Regions from separate parts of the Marinobacterium iners genome, predicted to be linked through region 2. Evidence: predicted binding sites of a transcription regulator. Region 2 holds the regulator's gene; each other region holds the start of a gene.
What was found. The regulator FliA, encoded in region 2, starts transcription of late flagellar genes. The targets are predictions, from matches to a motif close to CTAAAGTTNNNNNNNNNNCNGCCGATA.

Region 1: the regulator FliA is predicted to act here: its motif matches at 1,273-1,299, upstream of CFI10_RS03805 (flagellar protein MotY).
Region 3: the regulator FliA is predicted to act here: its motif matches at 930-956, upstream of CFI10_RS16565 (DUF5610 domain-containing protein).

Annotation. Positions count from the first base shown of each region.
Region 1 is NZ_CP022297.1:776,238-778,504, reverse strand. It holds gene CFI10_RS03810 (argininosuccinate synthase) at 1-267, opposite strand, end outside; gene CFI10_RS03805 (flagellar protein MotY) at 380-1,222, opposite strand; gene rnt (ribonuclease T) at 1,403-2,023, shown strand; gene grxD (Grx4 family monothiol glutaredoxin) at 2,099-2,267, opposite strand, start outside.
Region 2 is NZ_CP022297.1:584,706-586,972, reverse strand. It holds gene CFI10_RS02845 (protein phosphatase CheZ) at 1-330, opposite strand, end outside; gene cheY (chemotaxis response regulator CheY) at 350-736, opposite strand; gene CFI10_RS02835 (RNA polymerase sigma factor FliA) at 798-1,508, opposite strand; gene CFI10_RS02830 (MinD/ParA family protein) at 1,521-2,267, opposite strand, start outside.
Region 3 is NZ_CP022297.1:3,446,892-3,449,158, forward strand. It holds gene CFI10_RS16560 (nuclease-related domain-containing protein) at 1-855, opposite strand, end outside; gene CFI10_RS16565 (DUF5610 domain-containing protein) at 1,000-2,157, shown strand; gene CFI10_RS16570 (5-oxoprolinase subunit PxpA) at 2,192-2,267, opposite strand, start outside.

The DNA of each region.
Region 1 (2,267 bases), 190 kb from region 2:
CAGGTATTCACCTTCGTAGATGGCATTGGCACGAAACATCGGGAATACGAAGTCACGCACAAACTCTTCACGCAGGTCTTCAATGTAGATCTCTTTCACGCCCAGCGCTTCGGCTTTTGCACGTGCAGGTTCTACCTCTTCACCCTGCCCCAGATCGGCAGTAAAGGTCACCACTTCGCAGTTATAGGTATCCTGCAACCAGCGCACGATGACGGAGGTATCAAGCCCACCCGAATACGCCAGTACGACCTTTTTTATATCGGACATGTTGCTGCTCCAGAAACTGAGTGTGCCGGTCACCACGACCGGCACACGGAAACAAATCACTCGGCACAAAGGCGAGTATCATACCAGAAAGCACAAAGGCGCTGAACAGCCTCTATTCGCGCTCAAGCCGGATCGCCACACGCCGGTTCCGTGCCCGATTTTCTGCCGTATTGTTGGGCACGACCGGATAGCGTTCACCGTGATAGCGAGTGGTGATCATATCTTCCGACACTCCTTGACTGACCAGATAACGCGTCACTTCTTCGGCCCTGCGCTTGGACAGGTCACGGTTCAACAGACGCCGACCGTAATTGTCTGAGTGGCCATCCACATACACTGAATGCACACTGTCATCGGTCTTGATATAAAGGGCAATCAAGTCGAGTCGCTCACGCGTTGCATCGGACAACTGCCAGGCAGCAGAGGGGAACAGCAATGCCGTACGTGCTACCTGACGATAATTTACCGGCAGCAACGTATCAAGACAGCCCAAGTAGTCATCATAGGCTGATTTGAAATTGGCTGCCGAAATACCAATCTGAACCGGCTCATCACTCTCATACCAGCGCTCGCTGGAAAAGGTTGGGGTCATGCCACGATGCAACGCAACCAGCATCTGACTGGCCGCCTCACTATCCAACTCGAGCACACCCGATTGCTGATCCACTTCAACTTCCGCAATGTTGAACGGAGCCTCCCCCGGCTGCCAGGGCGATGCCTGCGCCACCAGCATGGCGGACCCGCTTAGCTGAAAGGTTTGCGTGGGCTGCAGCCTGAAACGCAACGGTTCACCCGCCTCATGCTCGAACACGGCTCGGCCGAACGCAGGTACAGACTGACTCAAGCGACAAAAAAAACGCGAAGTTTCCATCTCCCACACAGACTGATCGATTGATGCCCGAAACACAACGGCCTGCGCACATCCCGGCAGCAACAGGAGCAATAGCAAAGCCATACTGGGATATTTCAATTCGGTCTCTCCCGACAATCAGGTCAGCATTCAAGTATCGGCACCAGCCGCGGGCACTTTAACTCTCATTTTGACCCCACTACCCAGACTGTTAGAATGCCTGCGGCCAATCGCCTGCTGCAATAAGGACTTTCGTTGACTCAACGCAATTCAGCCCCTCATCCAATGGCAGATCGCTTTCGCGGTTTTCTGCCGGTCGTCATTGACGTCGAAACCGCCGGCTTCAACCCGCGTACCGATGCTCTGCTGGAAATCGCGGCCGTCACGCTTACGATGGATGAGAACGGCTACCTGATGATCGATCAGAGCTACGATGCGAACGTACATCCATTTCCGGGTGCCAATCTGGAGCAGTCCGCTCTGGACTTTACCGGAATCGACCCTCACGACCCGGAGCGTAATGCCCTGCCTGAAGAGGAGGCACTTGAGCAAATTTTCAAGCCGATCCGAAAATCGATCAAGTCACACGGATGCAAGCGGGCCGTTCTTGTGGGCCACAATGCATCGTTCGACCACGGTTTTGTTACCAACGCAGCTGATCGAGCCGGTATCAAGCGCAACCCTTTTCACCCGTTTTCCACCTTCGATACCGTCTCACTGGCAGGACTGGCCTACGGCCAGACCGTTTTGGCAAAGGCCTGCAACATGGCCGGCATCGACTTTGACGGCAAACAGGCGCACTCAGCGCTATATGACACCGTCAAGACCGCAGAGCTGTTCTGCGCCATTGTTAACACTTGGAAAGACATGGGCGGCTGGGACATGGTACTGGCCACCCGCGACTGAACCAAAAAGCCCGCACTCCGTAAGAACTGCGGGCTTTCCAGTCAGAACCGGGACTACCGATGCAATGCGGCGCGATCAGGCCTCTGCATCCTTGGCCGCCGCCTGAATCATCTCTTTCAGCTCGCCACTTTCAGCCATCTCGCAAATGATGTCACAACCCCCAACCAGCTCACCGTTGATCCACAACTGCGGAAATGTCGGCCAGTTGGCATACTTGGGCAGCTCGGCACGGATATCCTGATTT
Region 2 (2,267 bases):
GGTTTCATGGGCATTTTTTTCAGTGAGCTCAATCACGTAATTGAGTCGATCTGAAGCATCACCGATGGCCGAGACCGTACTTTCCGCATCGCTCGGCATTTTTTCGCCGACATCGCTGGAAAATGACTTGATCGCCTCATGCAGGCCGCGCGTCAGGTGACCGACCTCGTTATAGAACACCTGGTGACGGGCAAACTGAAGCTCATTGATAAGCCCCATCGCCTCTGCCATGTTGCCGGCCTCAAGTTCGGACACCAGTGCCTGGGCACGGCTACGCAGAAACTCATCGAAGCCGTTGAAGTCCACTTTACTGGCCGTTTGCGCTGCCATCTGTCTTCCCCGCTTCCGGTTAACCCTCGATACGCTCGAAGATCTTGTCGATCTTCTCTTTCAACACGGCGGCCGTGAACGGTTTTACGACATAACCGTTCACACCGGCTTGTGCTGCCGCAATAATCTGCTCGCGCTTGGCCTCTGCCGTTACCATCAGTACCGGAATGGAAGCCAGAGCAGGATCGGCTCGGACTGCCTTGAGCAGGTCTATACCGGTCATTTCCGGCATATTCCAGTCGGTAATGAGGAAGTCGATACCTCCCTGCTTGAGAATCGGCAACGCCGTCTTGCCGTCGTCTGCCTCGTCGACATTGGTAAAACCAAGGTCCCGCAGCAGGTTTTTTATGATGCGCCTCATTGTGGAGAAATCATCCACAACGAGAATTTTGATGTCTTTCTTCAAGACACTTCTCCCAGTTCAGAAAACACCTTCAAGAGTCGTCCTTATTCCAGACCACAATCGGTCAGCGCCAATCCCTTAGCCGGCCCCTGAGCCTCAGCGCAGCCTGGCTATGGATCTGGCTCACGCGCGACTCACTCACCCCAAGAATCTGTCCTATCTCTTTAAGGTTCAGCTCTTCATCATAATACAGCGACAGCACAAGCCGCTCACGCTCTGGCAAGACACCTATCGCCTGCGCCAGCGCCTGCCTGAATCCTTCCCCTTCATGGGCATGCCCAGGGTCTGGATCAGAGGCAACAAACTGCTCCGAGGGTGTTTCTTCGGAGCTGTCAGTCAACTGATCATAGCTGAACAGGCGGCTGTCGAGTGAATCCTGCAGCAGGGCATGGTACTCGGCAACCCCTATTCCCATTTCGGCCGCAACTTCTAAGTCTGTAGCGTCACGGCCGGTCCGGTTTTCAACCTGGGCAATCGCTTCGCTGACCCGACGCCCATTTCGGTGTACTGATCTCGGCGTCCAGTCACCCCGCCGTACCTCATCGATAATGGCACCGCGGATACGAATACCGGCATAGGTTTCAAAACTGGCACCCTTGCTGGAGTCGTAACGTTTGGCAGCTTCTAGCAGTCCCATCATGCCAGCCTGAAGCAAGTCGTCCAGCACAACATGGGACGGCAGGCGCGCCAGCAGATGATGCGCAATACGGCGCACCAGAGGGGTGTACTCCTCGATCAGCTCCTGCCCTGACTTAAACTCCAGTTCGTTGTACATATACGCTTCTTTTCAGTGTGCCCGCGCTCCCTGCACGAGCCGCTCGACAAAGAATTCAAGGTGCCCACGTGGGCTGGAACTGACCGGCCAGCTGTCCACCTTGTTCGCCAACTGGCGATAGGCCAATGCGGCCTTGTCCTTGGGAAAGGCTTTCAAAACAGCCTTTTGTCTCTGTACAGCCTTGCGCACCGTTTCATCATAAGGGATTGAGCCAACGTATTGAAGCGTAACATCCAGGAATCTGTCGGTCACCGTCAACAGTTTATTGAACATATTACGTCCTTCGGATTCCGTTCTGACCATATTGGCCAACACTCGAAAGCGTGTCATCTGATAGTCACGATTCAAAAGCTTGATCAGTGCATAGGCGTCGGTAATCGAAGTAGGCTCATCACAGACCACCACCAGCACCTCCTGAGCGGCACGCACAAAGCTGACCACCGAGTCCGAGATTCCAGCCGCAGTGTCAATAACCAATACATCCAGCTCATCGGCAATGTCGTTAAAGGCGTGGATCAACTCTGCATGCTCATGGGCGCTTAGAGCCGTCATTTCCTGCGTCCCCGAAGCCGCCGGCACTATCCAGAAATTATCCCCTGCCGGCACCATAACTTCCTTGAGACTGCAGTTGCCTGCAAGCACATCCGAAATGTTGCGTTGCGCTCTCAGCCCGAGCATCACGTCTACATTGGCAAGGCCCAGGTCAGCATCCATCAGCACCACCCGCTGCCCCATTTCACTGAGAGCGGTGGCCAGATT
Region 3 (2,267 bases), 1.2 Mb from region 2:
ATACATGGCGGTCAAATTCTGCTCACTGCCGCATTTTTTGCAGGCGAGGCCAATCATATCGATCGGTGCCTCTGTACTGTAGGCAACAGGGACTTCCTTTACTTCTGCAACGGACAACGCTGGTTCATGCGAAGCGGATAATTGGGCCGAGGCAGACACCTCATCCTGTACTGGGGCAGGTTCCTTTATCGTTTTCTCATTTGAAGATTTGGCTTCTGTCCTGGGCTGGTAGTGCTGCAACAGAAACTCCCCAATGCGGTTCAGCTCTTCCAGAGAAAAGTAAGCCTTCCCCTTTAATAGACCGAAAGGAGAGTAACCACCTAGTTTCTGTATTTCGTCGGCAATAAACTCACTTTTCACCACTTGTTTACTCAGTGCACCTGGCATCCCCTTGCGGTGCAATATACAACTGCTGGACACAGTACAGAGTACAGCCCATTCCCGGTGGCGGACCTGGGCCTGCAAACCAAACAACTTGCCAAGGAAGGCTTCAACGTTATCACTCAAAAAATCGCGCAGCAGCTCCATCTGCAACTCTGCTTGCCGGATGGGCGACGGCATGCCACTCCACTGTCCTTTGTAACTGCGTGACCACTCACCTTGGGCGTTGACTTTGACTTCACCGTAAATACTCTTGGACTCAATTACGATCAAACCTGCACGGTGAACAATAAGGTGATCAATCTGGGCAGCTTCGCCGTTGTGGGTAAAGCGGTAATCGTTGAGTACCAGAATATTGGGGTCATCCTTGAATGCCCTACGCAGGTAAAACGCCACGTCTTTTTCCTGCCGGTCACCTGCTGCTTGGCGAACAGTTGTACTTTCCAAAAAGTCCTTTGTTTTCAAGATGGTCATATCTTCTCCGTGACTCCTTGATCATCAATCATTTCATACTAGCCACTTTAACGGTCAGGCTACAGTCTCTTAGCCTCAAGATCCCCCCACCCCGGCCGATACCCGTCTATTATTTGATCAGAATACCAAGCCCTCGAGGTTGTTATGAAAATCCAGTCTCCACCTACTCAGATCTACTCCTCTCGTCCACAGTCGGTCCCGGTTGCCGAGCGAGGCAACGGCAAATCGCAGGATGCGACGCAGGTGTTGCTTGGAAAACTGGCCGAAAAGATTCCCGGCATGACGACCAAGAAGCTGTCCGGGCTGGATGCCCAGAACTTCACGTCTGACAAAGTGGCGGGACGCATCAGCGATTTCGTGGCGGCCGGTCTTGCGGCGGCCAAAAACAGAGGCGCCTCGGACGAGCGGCTGCAGCAGATGTATGACGCGGCTTTGAAAGGTGTGGAGACCGGCTTCAAGGAAGCACGTGAAATTCTGGACAATCTCAATGTGCTGCAGGGTGATATCAAGACTCAGGTGGATGAAACCGAGCAGAAAACCTTTGATGCCCTGGCAGAGATAGCACCGGGAAGTCGGGATGCCGTAGCACAGGCAGTACTGGGTGCAGCCGAGCGGTATCGCAACGCCGAGGACATGTCACTGACCGTGAAGACGCAGGACGGGGACGAGGTAACCATCAACTTCAGCCGCAACCAAAGTTACGACGCCACCTATGGTGCCGGGGCCGACAGCCAGGGCAACTCGGTTGCGTGGATGGATGTGAGCCGCAGTGAAAGTACTCAGTACCAGTTTAGCGTTAAGGGCGAACTGGATGAGGATGAAATCGAAGCACTGCAGCAGATGGTGCGTGATATTTCAGGCGTGGCCGATGAGTTTTTCAATGGCGATGTGCAGAAGGCGTTCGAGCAGAGCACCGGTATCCGCTTTGATGCATCCGAGTTGAGTTCAATGGACCTCAGCATGAGCTACAGCCGCTCACTTTCGCAGGCCGCCAGTTATGAACAGGTTGGCAGCCTGGAGCAACCCGCAGACAAGCCGGGATTGCGTTTGGGTCAGTTGATGAAGGATCTGGCCGAGTCCGTGGGTGTGCCCTCACTCGGATTCCTGCAATCGCCGTCTCAGGCCGGACGCGACCTGATGACCGGGCTGGTCGAGCAGGACGGCCGTTTCTCGGATGCCATCAAGGAGCTGCAGGACAGCTATCGCAATAATCTGAAGCAGTTGCTGGATACGGTATTGCCGCTGAAGGCGGAGCCCGCCGCTGAGCCCGCTGCCGAAAACGGGTCAACCGACAAGGCTTGATCCCCTCGGGCACACCTTGGCGGTGTGCCCCTGATCAACTTGCGTACAGCCGATCCAGCGCCTGTCGAATCCGTTTGACCGCCTGCACCGATTCGGCGTTGTCGCCGTGT